Regions from separate parts of the Streptomyces sp. CNP082 genome, predicted to be linked through region 2. Evidence: predicted binding sites of a transcription regulator. Region 2 holds the regulator's gene; the other holds the start of a gene.
The links. The regulator HrcA, encoded in region 2, represses chaperone genes, less so after heat shock. The targets are predictions, from matches to a motif close to TTNGCACTCNGNNNNNCNGAGTGCNAA.

Region 1 (7,731 bases), on a different contig from region 2:
CGCTGCTCGCCGACGCCGTCGCCTCCAGCGTGGACGCGCACGCCCGCTTCGGCGGCGTGGTGCCCGAGGTGGCGAGCCGGGCGCACCTGGAGGCGATGGTGCCGACGATCGAGCGGGCGCTGCGCGACGCCGGGGTCACCGCCCCCGACCTGGACGCGGTCGCGGTGACGGCGGGGCCGGGGCTCTCGGGCGCGCTGCTGGTCGGGGTGTCGGCGGCCAAGGCGTACGCGTACGCGCTGGGCAAGCCGCTCTACGGCGTCAACCACCTCGCCTCGCACATCGCCGTCGACCAGCTCGAGAACGGCGCGCTGCCCGAGCCGACGATGGCCCTGCTGGTCTCCGGCGGGCACTCCTCGATACTGCTGTCCGCCGACATCACCTCCGACGTCCGCCCCCTCGGCGCGACCATCGACGACGCGGCGGGCGAGGCGTTCGACAAGGTCGCCCGGGTGCTCGGGCTCGGCTTTCCCGGCGGCCCGTTCATCGACAAGGCCGCGCGCGAGGGCGACCCGGCCGCGATCCGCTTCCCCCGCGGCCTGACGGGGCCGCGCGACCCGCTGTACGACTTCTCCTTCTCCGGCCTGAAGACCTCCGTCGCCCGCTGGGTGGAGGCCAGGCGCGCGGCGGGGGAGGAGGTGCCGGTGGCAGATGTGGCGGCGTCGTTCCAGGAGTCGGTGGCGGACGTGCTGACGCGCAAGGCGGTACGGGCCTGCCGGGACAGCGGCGTCGGCCACCTGATGATCGGCGGCGGTGTGGCGGCGAACTCGCGGCTGCGGGCGATGGCGGAGCGGCGCTGCGAGGACGCGGGGATCGTGCTGCGGGTGCCGCGGCCGAAGCTGTGCACGGACAACGGGGCGATGGTCGCGGCGCTGGGCGCGGAGATGGTGGCGCGGGGGCGGGCGGCGTCGGACTGGGAGCTGTCGGCGGACTCGTCGCTGCCGGTCACGCAGACGCACGTACCGGGCGATGACCACGGCCACGACCACGTGCACGAGCTGGCGAAGGACAACCTCTACTGGTGACCGTCATCGCGCTGATGTGGGAGGCCAAGGCCGCGGCCGGGCGCGGCGACGAACTGCTGGCGTGGGCGCGGGCGCAGCGCCTGCCCAGGCAGCCGCTGCGGCGCGAGACGTTCCGCGCGCCGGGGGACCGGGTGCTGGTCATCACCTGGTGGGATGCGGGCTGCGGCAACAGTGAGCCCGGCATGCCGGAACTCCCGGATCCGGACGCCGGCCTGCTGGCGCGGCCCGTGCACCGCTGGCGGTTCACGTCGCTGGGGCCGGACGACCCAGCAGCACCGTAGGGGCGCCCGCGACCCGGGTCAGGAAGACGGTGCAGGACGCCGCAGGCGGACCGCTGAGCTTCAGCATGCGCCGCAGCTCCTCGGGCTCGACGGCGGAGCCGCGCTTCTTGACGGTGACGCTGCCGACGCCGCGTTCGCGCAGCAGGGCGCGGAGCTTCTTGACGCTGAAGGGGAGCGAGTCGGTGATCTCGTACGCGGTGGCGTACGGGGTCGGCACCAGGCCGTCGGCCGCGACGTACGCGATGGTCGGGTCCAGCAGCCGGCCGCCGACCTGCGCCGCCACCTCGGCGACGAGGTGGGCGCGGACGACGGCGCCGTCCGGCTCGTACAGATAGCGGCCGACGGGTCCTGCCACCGGGTCGGGCAGACCGCGGCCGGTGAGGGTGACGCCGGCGGGCAGGATGGTCGCGCGACGGGCGCCGGGGGAGACGGCGCCGGAGGAGACCGCGTCAAGGGAGACGGCGTCAGGGGAGACCGCGTCGAGGGAGACCGCGTCGGGAACGGTGCCGAACCAGAGCACGGCCTCCTTCACGTCGCCGCCGTCGGAGACCCACTCCGCCTCGGCGTCGTCCGGCACCGCCTCGTGCGGGATGCCGGGGGCGACCTTCAGCGCCGCGTGCGAGACGCGGCGGGCGACCTCGACGGCCCAGGACAGCGGCGGGGAGTACGCCTCGGGGTCGAAGACACGCCCCCGCCCGCCCCCGCCCGGTCCGCCGCCCCGGCCCGCCGGGGCACCCCCTCCGCCCCGGCGGGCCGGGGCACCCCCCACGACCCGGCGCGCCGGGTCGATGAACACCGCGTCGTACTCCGAGATGTCCACCTCCCCCACCTCCGCGCACCGCACGTCGACCAGCTCCGCGAGCCCCAGCGCCGCCGCGTTGGCCCGCGCGGCGGCGGCCGTCGCCGGATCCCGGTCGACGGCGAGCACCGCGATCCCGGCCCGCGCCAGCGCCACCGCGTCGCCGCCGACGCCGCAGCACAGATCGGCGATCCGGGTGACGCCGAGCGCCGCGAACCGGGCCGCGCGGTGCGCTGCCACCGCGGTACGGGTCGCCTGCTCGACGCCGTCGGGGGTGAAGTACATCCGCTCCGCGTCCGCCCCGAACTTCGCCGCCGCCCGCTGCCGCAGCCGGGCCTGGCCGAGCGCGGCGGAGACCAGCGGGGCGGGGTGGGTGCGGCGCAGCCGGGTGGCGAGGGCCAGCTCGTCGGCGGGGTCGTGGTCGCGCAGCTCGTCGAGGAGGGTCTGCCCCTCGGGGGTGAGGAGACCGGCGAGGGAGCCAGCGGAGGCGTCGGGGCCGTGCATGCGCCCATTGTCCGCGACCGGTGACGCCTGCCCGCGCAGGCCGCCGTACTCGCCGTCGAAGCAGGCGCGGCAGAGGCTGGGTGGCGCCGTACCTGCGCGGGCCGCCGGGGCGGAGGCCCGGCCGTGGCCCGCAGCGCAGTTCGCCGCAGCGCCGCCGCGCCCGCCTTCCCGCCGTGCCCGAGGCGTACGCCCGGGCGGCTCCTCCCGCCGGACCGGCGGCCCGCGGTGTCCGGCCTCCCGCGACCCGGCCGGACGGCCTGCCCGCATCCGCCATGCGGGGGCCCGTACGGCGTGGCGGCATGACACCCGGGTCCGTGCCGGTGAGGATGCGGGCGTCACTAACTAATACGACAAAAGGGCAAAATGACCCCACGAGCTCTGCCCCACACGGGCTTCCTCACCCTGGCCGTCACCACCGCCCTCCTCGCCTCCCTCACCTCCGCCTGCTCCTCCGGCCCCGCCGGCCACCCCCGCCCCCTCACCGAGGGCGCCCAGGACGCCAAGCCCGCCCTCGCCGGCGCCCCCGCCGCCGCACCCGCCCGCGCGCTCGCCCGCACCGCGCAGCACCAGCGGCGCCTCCATGCCCGGCGGCTCGCCGCCGCCCGCGCCTGGGGCCTGGACGCGGCCCCGCTGCTGCCGCCCGCCCCGCCGCGCACCAAACCCGCGCTCGCCACCGAACCCGGCTACGAGACGGCCGGCGGCGGCCCCGGCCTGCCGCCGGTCATCACCCGGGTCCCGACCGACGACCGGGTGGTCTTCCTGACCATCGACGACGGCTACCGCAAGGACCCCGAGCTGCTGCGCATGCTGCGCGAACTCGACGTGCCCGTCAGCGCGTTCCTCGCCGACGAGGTCGCGAGCGACGGCTACGCCTACTTCCGCGCCCTCCGCGACCTCGGCACCACCGTCAACAACCACACCCTCCACCACCCCGACCTCCGCGAACTGCCCTACGCCTCCCAGCGCGAGGAGATCTGCGGCCAACAGCGCGTCCTGAAGCGCGAGATGGGCGCCGCACCGCGGATCTTCCGCCCGCCGTACGGCAACTACAACGGCGACACCCTGCGCGCCGCGCGGGACTGCGGCATCGAACTCGTGCCGCTGTGGCAGCAGGAGGCGTTCCCCGGCCGCTGGACGTACTCCCGGGGCGACACCGCGTTCCACCCCGGCGATATCGTGCTCACCCACTTCGAAGGACCTTCCGAATTCGGCGGCACGATGGCCGACGTCCTCCGTACGGTGCTCCGTAAGGCGAACGACGAGGGCTTCGCCGTTGCTCGCTTGGAGGAGTACGTATGAGGCGCACCCGCCGCTCCGGGCGGCGGTCGTCGGCCGCCGCGATAGCCGCCCTCTGTCTGCTGGCGCTCACCGCCTGCGCGGACGCGGCCCGGCCGACGGAGGAGTGGTTTCCGGAGAGCAGAGGCGAGCCCGCGGAGGGGAGTCCGGACGCGCGGCACGCGGGCCGTACGCCGCGCGCGCTGCCGGGCGGGGACGCCAAACGCGGCGAGGCGGGCGGGACCGGCGAGGCCGGCGAGGATTCAGCCCGCGCCGCCGATCCCACGGCGTACCGGCACTGGGGCCTCGACCGCCCCCTCGACCCGCCGCCCGCGCCCCCCGCGAGCCGCCCCGTGCAGCCGGCGGACTCCGGGCTGCCGGCCGTGACGGGCCGGGTGCCGACGCGGGACAAGGTCGTCTTCCTCACGATCGACGACGGCTGGGCGAAGGACCCCGAACTGATCCGGATGGCGGCGGATCTGGGGCTGCCGTTCAGCATGTTCCTCTCCGACTCCGCGGCCGGCGGGGACTACGGCTACTTCGAGGAACTGCGGCGCCTCGGCAACTCCGTCCACGGCCACACCCTCACCCACCCCGACCTCACGTCCCTGCCGTATGCCGAGCAGCGCCGCCAGATCTGCCGCCAGCAGGCCCGCGTCGCGGAGACCTTCGGGGTCCGCCCGACGCTCTTCCGGCCGCCCTACGGCGCGTACGACGCGGCGACGCTCAGGGCCGCCGCGTCGTGCGGCGTGCGCGCGATGCCGCTGTGGCGGGCGGAGATGAAGGCGAGCGGCCTGGAGTACCGCAGCGGCGGCCGGCTGCGCCCCGGCGACATCGTGCTGGCGCACTTCCGGGGGCCGGAGCAGCAGGGCGGCCGGACGATGACGGACGTGCTGGCGGAGCTGGTACGGGAGGTCCAGCGGCAGGGCTTCACGGTGGCCCGGCTGGAGGACTACATGTGACGCGGGCGGTCGTGGCCCGTACGACTGTACGAGCGGCGGGCGGCGCCACGGGTGGCAATCTGGCACTCGGCTTGACCGAGTGCTAAAGCGCGGCATAACCTCGGCTCTGGCACTCCCCCAGCGAGAGTGCCAACACAGCGACGAGGCGGATCCGGCACCCGCGACGACGGATCCACCAGGGTCGCCACCCCAGACATTCAACCCCGCGAGATCTCCGAAGGGGGAGGTCGGATCGTGACGACCGCCAGCACCAAGGTTGCCATCAAGCCGCTTGAGGACCGCATCGTGGTCCAGACGCTCGACGCCGAGGAGACCACGGCCTCGGGCCTGGTCATCCCGGACACCGCCAAGGAGAAGCCCCAGGAGGGCGTCGTCCTGGCCGTCGGCCCGGGCCGCTTCGAGGACGGCAAGCGGCTGCCGCTCGACGTCTCCGTCGGCGACGTCGTTCTCTACAGCAAGTACGGCGGCACCGAGGTGAAGTACAACAACGAGGACTACCTCGTCCTCTCTGCCCGCGACGTGCTCGCGATCATCGAGAAGTAACGGGGCGCTTCCCGCTTCTTCCCGCACCAGGCCGCGCCCCGGATCCGTTCATCGAGCAGGACATATCGAAACGGGCCGGGGCGTCGGCGCTCCCTACGGCGCCCCCTTGAGAGGATCCACGTTCCATGGCGAAGACTCTGAAGTTCGACGAGGACGCCCGCCGCGCTCTTGAGCGCGGCGTGGACAAGCTCGCCGACACCGTGAAGGTGACGATCGGCCCCAGGGGCCGCAACGTCGTCATCGACAAGAAGTTCGGTGCCCCGACCATCACCAACGACGGCGTGACCATCGCCCGTGAGATCGAGGTCGAGGACCCGTACGAGAACCTGGGCGTCCAGCTTGTGAAGGAGGTGGCGACCAAGACCAACGACGTCGCGGGCGACGGCACCACCACCGCCACGGTGCTGGCCCAGGCGCTGGTCCGCGAGGGCCTGCGCAACGTGGCCGCCGGCGCCTCCCCCTCCGCGCTCAAGCGCGGCATCGACGCCGCCGTCGCGGCCATCTCCGATGACCTGCTGAAGGCCGCCAGCCCGATCGACTCCAAGTCCGACATCGCCGCGGTCGCCGCGCTGTCCGCGCAGGACGAGCAGGTGGGCCAGCTCATCGGCGAGGCCATGGACAAGGTCGGCAAGGACGGGGTCATCACCGTCGAGGAGTCCAACACCTTCGGCCTGGAGCTGGACTTCACCGAGGGCATGGCCTTCGACAAGGGCTACCTGTCGCACTACATGGTGACCGACCAGGACCGCATGGAGGCGGTGCTGGAGGACCCGTACATCCTGATCACCCAGGGCAAGATCTCCTCCATCCAGGACCTGCTGCCGCTGCTGGAGAAGGTCATGCAGGCCGGCTCGTCGAAGCCGCTGCTGATCGTCGCCGAGGACGTGGAGGGCGAGGCGCTGTCCACCCTCGTCGTCAACAAGATCCGCGGCACCTTCAACTCCGTCGCCGTCAAGGCCCCCGGCTTCGGCGACCGCCGCAAGGCGATGCTCGGCGACATGGCCACCCTCACCGGCGGCACCGTGGTCTCCGAGGAGGTCGGCCTCAAGCTCGACCAGGTGGGCCTCGAGGTGCTGGGCACGGCCCGCCGCGTGGTCATCACCAAGGACGACACGACGATCGTCGACGGCGCCGGCAAGTCCGACGAGGTCGCCGGCCGGGTCGCGCAGATCAAGGCGGAGATCGACGCCACGGACTCCGACTGGGACCGCGAGAAGCTGCAGGAGCGGCTGGCGAAGCTGGCCGGCGGCGTGTGCGTCATCCGCGTCGGCGCGGCCACCGAGGTCGAGCTGAAGGAGAAGAAGCACCGTCTGGAGGACGCGATCTCCGCCACCCGCGCGGCGGTCGAGGAGGGCATCGTCTCCGGCGGCGGCTCGGCGCTCGTCCACGCCGCGAAGGTGCTGGAGGACGGCCTCGGCCTCACCGGCGACGAGGCCACCGGCGTCGCGGTCGTGCGCCGCGCTGCGGTCGAGCCGCTGCGGTGGATCGCGGAGAACGCGGGCCTTGAGGGGTACGTCATCACCTCCAAGGTCGGCGAGCTGTCGGCCGGCCAGGGCTTCAACGCCGCCACCGGCGAGTACGGCGACCTGGTGAAGGCCGGCGTCATCGACCCGGTGAAGGTGACCCGCTCGGCGCTGGAGAACGCGGCGTCGATCGCCTCCCTGCTGCTCACGACGGAGAGCGCGGTGGTGGAGAAGCCGGAGCCGGAGGAGGACCAGGGCCACGCCCACGGCCACGGCCACGCGCACTGACCTCCGGTCGGGCGACGGGTTCCGGACCCGGGCTGTTACACGACAGGGCCTCGCCTCCGTACGTATCCGTACGGGGGCGAGGCCCTGCGGCGTGTGGTGCGGGGCACCCGGGGCGAGCGCAGCGGGTTTCCGGCGCGCCGCCTGACCGCGGCCGAGGAGACGGCCGGCCGCATACCCGAGTCAGACCCGTCACGGCGCGGTCGGGGTCGCGGTCGGGGCGCGCTCGTCCAGCAGCCCCTCCGCGCGCAGGTCGGACCAGACTCCGTCCGGGATCCGCGTACCGAACGCGGCCAGGTTGTCCCGTACCTCGTCCGTGCTGCGCATGCCCAGCACGATGCCGGCGACGACGGGATGCAGCAGCGGGAAGGCCATCGCCACCTGCGGGACGGTCGCGCCGTGCCGCTCGCAGACGTCCGCGATCCGCTCCACCCGCCGCACCAGCTCCGGGTCTGCGGGGGCGTAGTCGAAGCGGGCCCCGGGCGCGGGCCGGCCGGTCGCCAGCAGCCCGGAGTTGAAGACGGAGGCGGCCAGGACCGTGACCCCGCGCTCGGCGCAGGCCGGCAGCAGCTCGTCCAGCGCGCTGTGGTCCAGCAG
Region 2 (7,731 bases):
GGTGGCCTCGTTGCCGTGCCGCAGCATCGCGTGCGCACGCGCGACGTCGAGGCGGTGCCGGTTCCAGTTGTCCGACGTCGCCTTGCCCACCCCGCGGGGCAGGTGGCCGGCCATCTCCAGTACGCGGTCGGGTCGTTCGGCGATCAGTTCGTTCTCGATCGCCTTGAGGTCGACGGTCAGCGGCCCGAACGTACCCCAGCCTCGCAGGTGCTCCGTGACCTCCGCGCCGAGTGCGGCGCCGGCCGTGCGGGCGAGCTGCACGAGTTCCTTCGCCTCGTCGGGGCGGTTGTTCCGGGCCGCGGCGGCGCTGGCGCGCAGCAGCAGCCATCCCCACGCAGCCAACTGCTCGCGGGAGGCCCGGGAGATCCGCGGCTCCACCTCGTCGGCGGTGTCCGCTGCGAGCCGTTCGGCCTCGTCGAAGCGGGCCTGCCGCAGCAGGATCCACGCCTGGCCGATGACGGCGGACGCGGCGTTGAGCCGGTCGCCGATCCGGGCCGCGTCGCGCACGGCGTCGCGCAGTGCCATGTGCGCCAGGTCGTAGGCGCGGACCTGGGTCAGGTAGCGGCCGGCGAGTTGCAGGGCCTCGGAGCGCAGGGCCAGGGCCGCGTCCCGTTCGGCGCCGCTGCCGAAGTGGCCGACGGCCGTGTGGGCGGAGCGGATCAGCTCTGGCAGCAACTCCGCGACACGCGGGTAGTGGTCGCGGTGGTAGGCCAGCGCGACGGCGGTGGCGGTTGCCCGTAGCCGCTTGAGGTCGGGTTCCTCGGTGGCGGCGTCGAGCCGGGGGCGACCCGAGAGGGTCACCGGCGGGGAGATCGCGCGCCGCAGGGGGAGCAGGTCCAGGTTGGCGTCGTCCGCGTGCGGGTTCTGCCGCGGCCCGGCTGGCTCGAACAACGCGGAGGTCTTGACCCTCAGCGCGCGGGCAAGGGCGTGGTAGGTCTCCACGCGTGCGGTCCCGCCGCGCTCGATCTTCTTGACCACGCCTGGGCTCAACCCGGCGGCCTCGGCGAGCTGTTCCTGCGTCCAGCCGCGGCGGCGGCGAAAGCCGCGCAGCCGGGCTCCGGTTGAGCTGTCGTCGCCCATGAGGCAACCCCCGTTCGACGTGGTGTGCCCTCCACTCGCCAGCATAGGGCGGGGATTTCTTCGGATCAGATCGCTGACGCCTTGCTGCTGACGCGTTGCCACGAGTTGCGGGCCCGGGGGCGGCGGGCTGCATGCCGCGGGGCGAAAGTCGGCTTTCGGGGGTCGGTTTGGGCCGAATCAGGGGGGTGTTACTGCGAGTTACGGCCCGATTTCCCCGCGGTGCGTGCCGGGGGGTGTGGCGGGGGGCGGGGGTTGCGGCGGTACGCGCGTTCGGCGCTGGTGCTACGGGGGCGGGTCGCGGAGTGAAGGGGTGTTCCCCGTCCCCGCCCCTTCCCGAAACTCGGGGGCTCCGCCCCCGAGACCCCCGGCGGGGCTGCGCCCCGGACCCCGCGGGGCTGCGCCCCGGACCCGCTCGGGGCTGCGCCCCGGACCCCCGGCGGGGCTGCGCCCCGGACCCCGCCTGGGACCCCCGGTCCGGACCCCGCCCGGACCCCGCCCCGTCCCCTCACGTCCCCGGGGCCGTCACGAAGTCGATCAGCTCCTCCACCCGCCCCAGCAGCGCCGGCTCCAGGTCCCGGTACGTCCGTACCGAACCCAGGATGCGGCGCCACGCCGCGCCCGTGTCCCTGGGCCAGCCCAGTGCGTGGCAGACGCCCGTCTTCCAGTCCTCGCCCCTCGGGACCTTCGGCCACGCCGCGATGCCCACCGACGAGGGCTTGACCGCCTCCCAGACGTCCACGTACGGGTGGCCCACCACCAGCGCGTGGGCGCTGGTCACGCTCTCCGCGATGCGCCACTCCTTCGTGCCCGGCACCAGGTGGTCCACCAGCACCCCCAGGCGGGCGTCCGGGCCCGGGGCGAAGGAGGCGACGACCGACGGGAGGTCGTCCACGCCCTCCAGGTACTCCACCACCACGCCCTCGACCCGCAGGTCGTGGCCCCAGACACGCTCCACCAGCTCCGCGTCGTGGCGGCCCTCGACATAGATGCGGCCGGCGCGGGCCACTCGCGGGGTGTGGTCGCGGACGGCGATCGAGCCGGAGGCGGAGAGCAGGGGGCCCGACGGGCGGGGGGTGCGGCCGGGGGGTACGAGGGTGACCGGCTTGCCGTCGATCATGAAGCCGCGGGGGGTGAGCGGGAAGACCCGGTGCTTGCCGAAGCGGTCCTCCAGGGTCACCGTCCGGCCCTCGGCGGTCTTCTCCGTGCGGATGACCGCGCCGCAGAATCCCGTGGTCACCTCCTCCACCACGAGGTCCGGGTCGGCCGGCACCTCGGGGGCGGGCTGCTGCGGCTTCTTCCAGGGGGGCGTGAGGTCGGTGTCGTAGCGGCGCACGGGGCGAGACTACGACAAGAAGGTGCTACGGCAAGCCCCGCGCCAGCTCGTCGCGTTGGGCCCGGACGAAGTCCGCGCCGACCGCCGCGCCGTGCCCCGGGACGTACACCGCCTCGTCCCCGCCCAGCGCCAGCAGCCGGTCCAGCGCCGCGGGCCACCGCGCCGGGTCCGCGTCCCGGCCCGCCTGCGGGGGGCCCGACTCCTCCACCAGGTCGCCGCAGAACACGACGGCCGGCCGGCCCGGGACGTACACCGCCATGTCGTGCGACGAGTGCGCCGCGCCCAGCTCGGCGAGCAGCACCTCCCGGCCGCCCCCGAGGTCCAGCGGGTACGTGCCGGACACCGCGTGCCGCGGGGCGACCAGCACGTCGGCGGCCTCCGCCGCCGCGTCCCGGTCCAGGCCGTGGCGTACAGCGTCCGCGCGCAGCTCGTCCCGGCCCGGCCCGCGGAGCAGCGCCGCCATGCCCGCGGGGCCGTAGACCTCGGCGCCGGCGAAGGCGGCGGTGCCGAGCACGTGGTCGAAGTGCGGATGCGTGAGCGCGATACGGGTCACGGGGCGGCCGAAGCGGTCCCGTACGGCCTGCCGCAGCTCCGCGCCCTCCCTGAGCGAGGCGCCCGTGTCCACGAGCAGCACGCCTTCCGCGCCGCCCACCGCCCCCGCGGTCGCGTCCCAGCGGGGCAGGCGGCGCCGTACGACGTCCGGCGCGAGCTCTTCCCAACCGCCACTCATGCCCCGACGCTATACCGTGACCGGTCGCCTTGCCTGAGCTGCCGTACCCGGCCGTACACTGGCCCGGAACCCTGGCACTCCCCGCCGTCGAGTGCCAGCGGCAGAACGACCGGACGGGACCGATGAGTGCGGAGGTGGGCAGCATGCTCAGCGAGCGCCGGCTCGAAGTGCTGCGCGCCATCGTGCAGGACTACGTGGGCACGGAGGAGCCGGTCGGCTCCAAGGCGCTCACCGAGCGGCACCGCCTGGGTGTCTCCCCGGCCACGGTGCGTAACGACATGGCCGCCCTGGAGGACGAGGGGTTCATCGCCCAGCCGCACACCAGCGCCGGCCGCATCCCCACCGACAAGGGCTACCGGCTGTTCGTCGACAAGCTCGCCGACGTCAAGCCGCTGAGCGCGCCCGAGCGGCGGGCCATCCAGAACTTCCTGTCCGGCGCCGTCGACCTCGACGACGTCGTGGGGCGCACGGTGCGGCTGCTCGCGCAGTTGACGCGGCAGGTGGCGGTGGTGCAGTACCCGTCGCTGACCCGCTCGACCGTGCGCCACGTCGAGCTGCTCCAACTCGCCCCCGCGCGCGTCATGCTCGTGCTCATCACGGACACCGGCCGCGTCGAGCAGCGCCTCATCGACTGCCCGGCGCCGTTCGGCGAGGAGTCCCTCGCCGACCTGCGCGCCCGGCTCAACAGCCGGGTCGTCGCCCGCCGGTTCAGCGACGTGCCGCGGCTGGTGGCCGACCTCGCCGAGTCCTTCCCTGCGGACGACCGCGGCACGGTGCAGACCGTGCTGTCGGTGCTGCTGGAGACGCTGGTGGAGGAGACCGAGGAGCGGCTGATGATCGGCGGCACCGCCAACCTCACCCGCTTCGACCACGACTTCCCGCTCACCATCCGGCCGGTGCTGGAGGCGCTGGAGGAGCAGGTGGTGCTGCTGCGGCTGCTCGGTGAGGTGAAGGAGCCGGGCATGAGGGTACGTATCGGTCACGAGAACGACCATGAGGGACTCACCTCCACCTCGGTCGTCTCCGTCGGATACGGTTCTGGCGGCGACACCGGTGAAGCCGTCGCCAAGCTCGGCGTGGTCGGACCTACCCGCATGGACTACCCCGGAACGATGGGAGCGGTACGCGCAGTGGCACGGTACGTCGGACAGATCCTGGCGGAGTCATAAGTGGCCACGGACTACTACGCGGTCCTCGGCGTCGGACGCGACGCGTCGCAGGAAGAGATCAAGAAGGCGTTCCGCAGGCTCGCCCGCGAGCTGCACCCGGACGTGAACCCGGATCCGAAGACCCAGGAGCGGTTCAAGGAGATCAACGCCGCTTACGAGGTGCTCTCGGACCCGCAGAAGAAGCAGGTCTACGATCTCGGCGGCGACCCGCTGTCGCAGAACGGCGCCGCGGCCGGCGGCTTCGGCGCCGGCGGCTTCGGCAACCTCTCCGACATCATGGACGCCTTCTTCGGCACCGCGGGCCAGCGCGGGCCGCGGTCGCGCACCCGCCGCGGCCAGGACGCCATGATCCGGCTCGAAATCGAGCTGGAGGAGGCGGCGTTCGGCGCCACCAAGGAGATCCAGGTCGACACCGCGGTGGTCTGCGGCACCTGCAACGGCGAGGGCGCGGCGCCCGGCACGTCGGCGCAGACGTGCGACATGTGCCGCGGTCGCGGCGAGGTCTCGCAGGTCACCCGGTCCTTCCTCGGCCAGGTCATGACCTCCCGGCCCTGCCCCCAGTGCCAGGGCTTCGGCACGGTCGTGCCCAACCCGTGCCCCGAGTGCGCGGGCGACGGCCGGGTGCGCTCGCGGCGCACCCTGACGGTCAAGATCCCCGCGGGCGTCGACACCGGCACGCGCATCCAGCACGCCGGCGAGGGCGAGGTCGGCCCGGGCGGCGGCCCGGCGGGCGACCTGTACGTGGAGATCCGCGAGCTGCCGCACCCGATCTTCCAGCGCCGCGGCGACGATCTGCACTGCACGGTGACGATCCCGATGACGGCGGCCTCGCTGGGCACGAAGGTCAATCTGGAGACGCTCGACGGCCTGGAAGAGGTCGACATCCGTCCCGGTACGCAGTCGGGGCAGTCGATTCCGCTGCACCAGCGCGGCGTGACGCACCTGCGCGGCGGCGGCCGGGGTGACCTGGTCGTGCACGTCGAGGTCGAGACGCCGCAGAAGCTGGACCCGGAGCAGGAGCGGTTGCTGCGGCAGCTCGCCCAACTGCGCGGCGAGGAGCGTCCGCTGGGCCAGTTCAAGCCGGGCCAGCAGGGGCTGTTCTCGCGGCTGAAAGACGCCTGGAGCGGACGCTAGCCGTACTGGTCGCCGCCGGGGTCCCGTCGGGTGAGGTGACCCCGGTGCGGCGGGTCGGGCGTACGCGTCCCCGGTGCGTGAAGACGTGCGCATTCCATGATCCGGCGGGGGCCGCCGACGGCCGGCCTGCATGACAGGATGAGGCCATGCCCACCGAGCTGAACGATCTCTTCACCTTTCCGATCGTGCAGGCGCCCATGGCCGGTGGCGCATCCTGCCCGCAGCTCGCCGCCGGGGTGCTGGAGGGCGGCGGCCTGGCGTTCCTCGCCGCGGGGTACAAGACCCCCGAGGCGATGTACGAGGAGATCCGCCAGCTGAGGGCCGTCACCGACCGCCCCTTCGGCGTCAACCTCTTCATGCCCCAGCCCTCCGCGCCGCCGGACCCCGCCCAGATCGAGGCGTACGCCGAGCAGTTGGCCGGCGAGGCCGAGTGGTACGGCACCCGGCTGGGCGACGCCGAGGCCGGCACGGAAGACGCCTTCGACGCCAAGGTGGCCATACTCCTGGACGAGCCGGTGGCGCTGGTGTCGTTCACCTTCGGCTGCCCCGAGCCGGCCGTGCTCGACGCCTTCGCCCGCGCCGGCACGTACACCGTCGTGACCGTCACCAACGTCGTCGAGGCGCGCCGCGCGCAGGCCGCCGGCGCCGGCGCCGTGTGCGTGCAGGGCGTCGAAGCCGGCGGCCACCAGGGCGGCTTCCGCAACGACCCGCGCGACGACGACGTGGGCCGCGGGCTGCTCACGCTGCTCGCCGAGGTGCTGGAGGCGGTCGACGTCCCCGTGATCGCCGCCGGCGGGCTGATGCGCGGCGGGCAGATCGCCGCGGTGCTCTCGGCCGGTGCCGCCGCCGCGCAGCTCGGCACCGCGTTCCTGGTCTGCCCCGAGTCCGGCGCCAGTGCGGTGCACAAACGGGCCGTCACCGGCGGGGTGTTCACGCGTACGGAGCTGACCCGCGCCTTCTCCGGCCGCCCCGCACGCGGGCTGGTCAACCGGTTCGTACGCGAACACGGCCCGTACGCCCCCGCCGCCTACCCGCAACTGCACCACCTGACCTCCCCGCTGCGCGCCGCCGCCGCCCGCGTCGGCGACCCGCAGGGCATGGCGCTGTGGGCCGGCCAGGGCTACCGGCTGGCGCGCGAACTGCCCGCCGCCGAGCTGGTGGAGCTGCTGGCCCGGGAGCTGGCCGAAGCGCTCACCGGGACGACCCAGCCCGCCGGCGATGTCCCCGGGGGCGTGCTGTGACCGCGCCGGTCTTCGTCGCCGACGCCGCCGTGCTGGACGCGGCCCGCCCCGGCGCGGTGCTGGCGCTGACCGGGCCCGAGGGGCGGCACGCGGTGTCCGTACGGCGGCTGCAGGCCGGCGAGGACGTCGTCCTCACCGACGGCGCGGGGCGCGGCGCGTACGGCACGGTGGCCGGCGCACAGGGCCGCGACCGGCTGCTGGTGACCTGCGCCGAGGTGCGCGAGGAGCCGGCGCCGAGCCCCCGGCTGACCGTCGTGCAGGCGCTGCCGAAGGGCGACCGCGGCGAGCTGGCCGTCGAGACTATGACCGAGACCGGCGTGGACGCGGTGGTGCCGTGGGCGGCGGCCCGCTGCGTGACCCGCTGGCGCGCGGAGCGCGGGCAGAAGGCCCTGGCCAAGTGGCGCGCCACCGCCCGCGAGGCGGGCAAGCAGGCCCGCCGGCTGCGCTTCCCCGAGATCGCCGGGCTGCACTCGACGAAGGAGCTGCTGCCGCTGCTCGCGGGCGCGGCGTTCACCGCCGTGCTGCACGAGGAGGGCGCCGCGCCGCTGGCCGCGGCGGCGCTGCCGCGGGCGGGGGAGATCGTGCTCGTGGTCGGCCCCGAGGGCGGGGTCGCGCCGGAGGAGCTGGCCGCGTTCGAGAGCGCGGGCGCCGGGGCGTACCGGCTGGGGCCGACCGTGCTGCGCACCTCCACCGCCGGCACCGCGGCGGGTGCGGTGGTGCTCGCGGCGACCGGCCGGTGGTCCTGAGGCGAGAGGCCACCTACGCCCGGATCCTGACGTTCCGTACGCTGGGATCGCGGGTATTTCCCAAGGAGTTCGGGCTTACGTCCCGGTTCGTTCCACTCCGGGACAGAGCGACTACAGGACGAAGGTCACACCGCACCGCAAAGCGGTGGTGAGTGCCGCCTTCGCATGATGGGATGATCGCGTGACTCAGCCTGCTTACCTGCGATTCCCGCACCTGCACGGCGACTTGATCACCTTCACGGCGGAGGACGACGTCTGGGCCGCGCCCCTCGACGGCGGCCGGGCCTGGCGGGTCAGC

Region 1: the regulator HrcA is predicted to act here: its motif matches at 4,903-4,929, upstream of groES (co-chaperone GroES).

The regions. Positions count from the first base shown of each region.
Region 1 is NZ_JCANSZ010000023.1:48,472-56,202, forward strand. It holds gene tsaD (tRNA (adenosine(37)-N6)-threonylcarbamoyltransferase complex transferase subunit TsaD) at 1-1,022, shown strand, start outside; gene B124_RS19420 (hypothetical protein) at 1,037-1,303, shown strand; gene B124_RS19425 (class I SAM-dependent methyltransferase) at 1,266-2,606, opposite strand; gene B124_RS19430 (polysaccharide deacetylase family protein) at 2,970-3,905, shown strand; gene B124_RS19435 (polysaccharide deacetylase family protein) at 3,902-4,843, shown strand; gene groES (co-chaperone GroES) at 5,078-5,386, shown strand; gene groL (chaperonin GroEL) at 5,512-7,137, shown strand; gene B124_RS19450 (aldo/keto reductase) at 7,327-7,731, opposite strand, start outside.
Region 2 is NZ_JCANSZ010000008.1:61,075-68,805, forward strand. It holds gene B124_RS09795 (helix-turn-helix domain-containing protein) at 1-1,080, opposite strand, end outside; gene B124_RS09800 (DUF3097 domain-containing protein) at 1,586-2,413, opposite strand; gene B124_RS09805 (MBL fold metallo-hydrolase) at 2,439-3,143, opposite strand; gene hrcA (heat-inducible transcriptional repressor HrcA) at 3,287-4,312, shown strand; gene dnaJ (molecular chaperone DnaJ) at 4,313-5,446, shown strand; gene B124_RS09820 (nitronate monooxygenase) at 5,593-6,687, shown strand; gene B124_RS09825 (16S rRNA (uracil(1498)-N(3))-methyltransferase) at 6,684-7,433, shown strand; gene B124_RS09830 (S41 family peptidase) at 7,615-7,731, shown strand, end outside.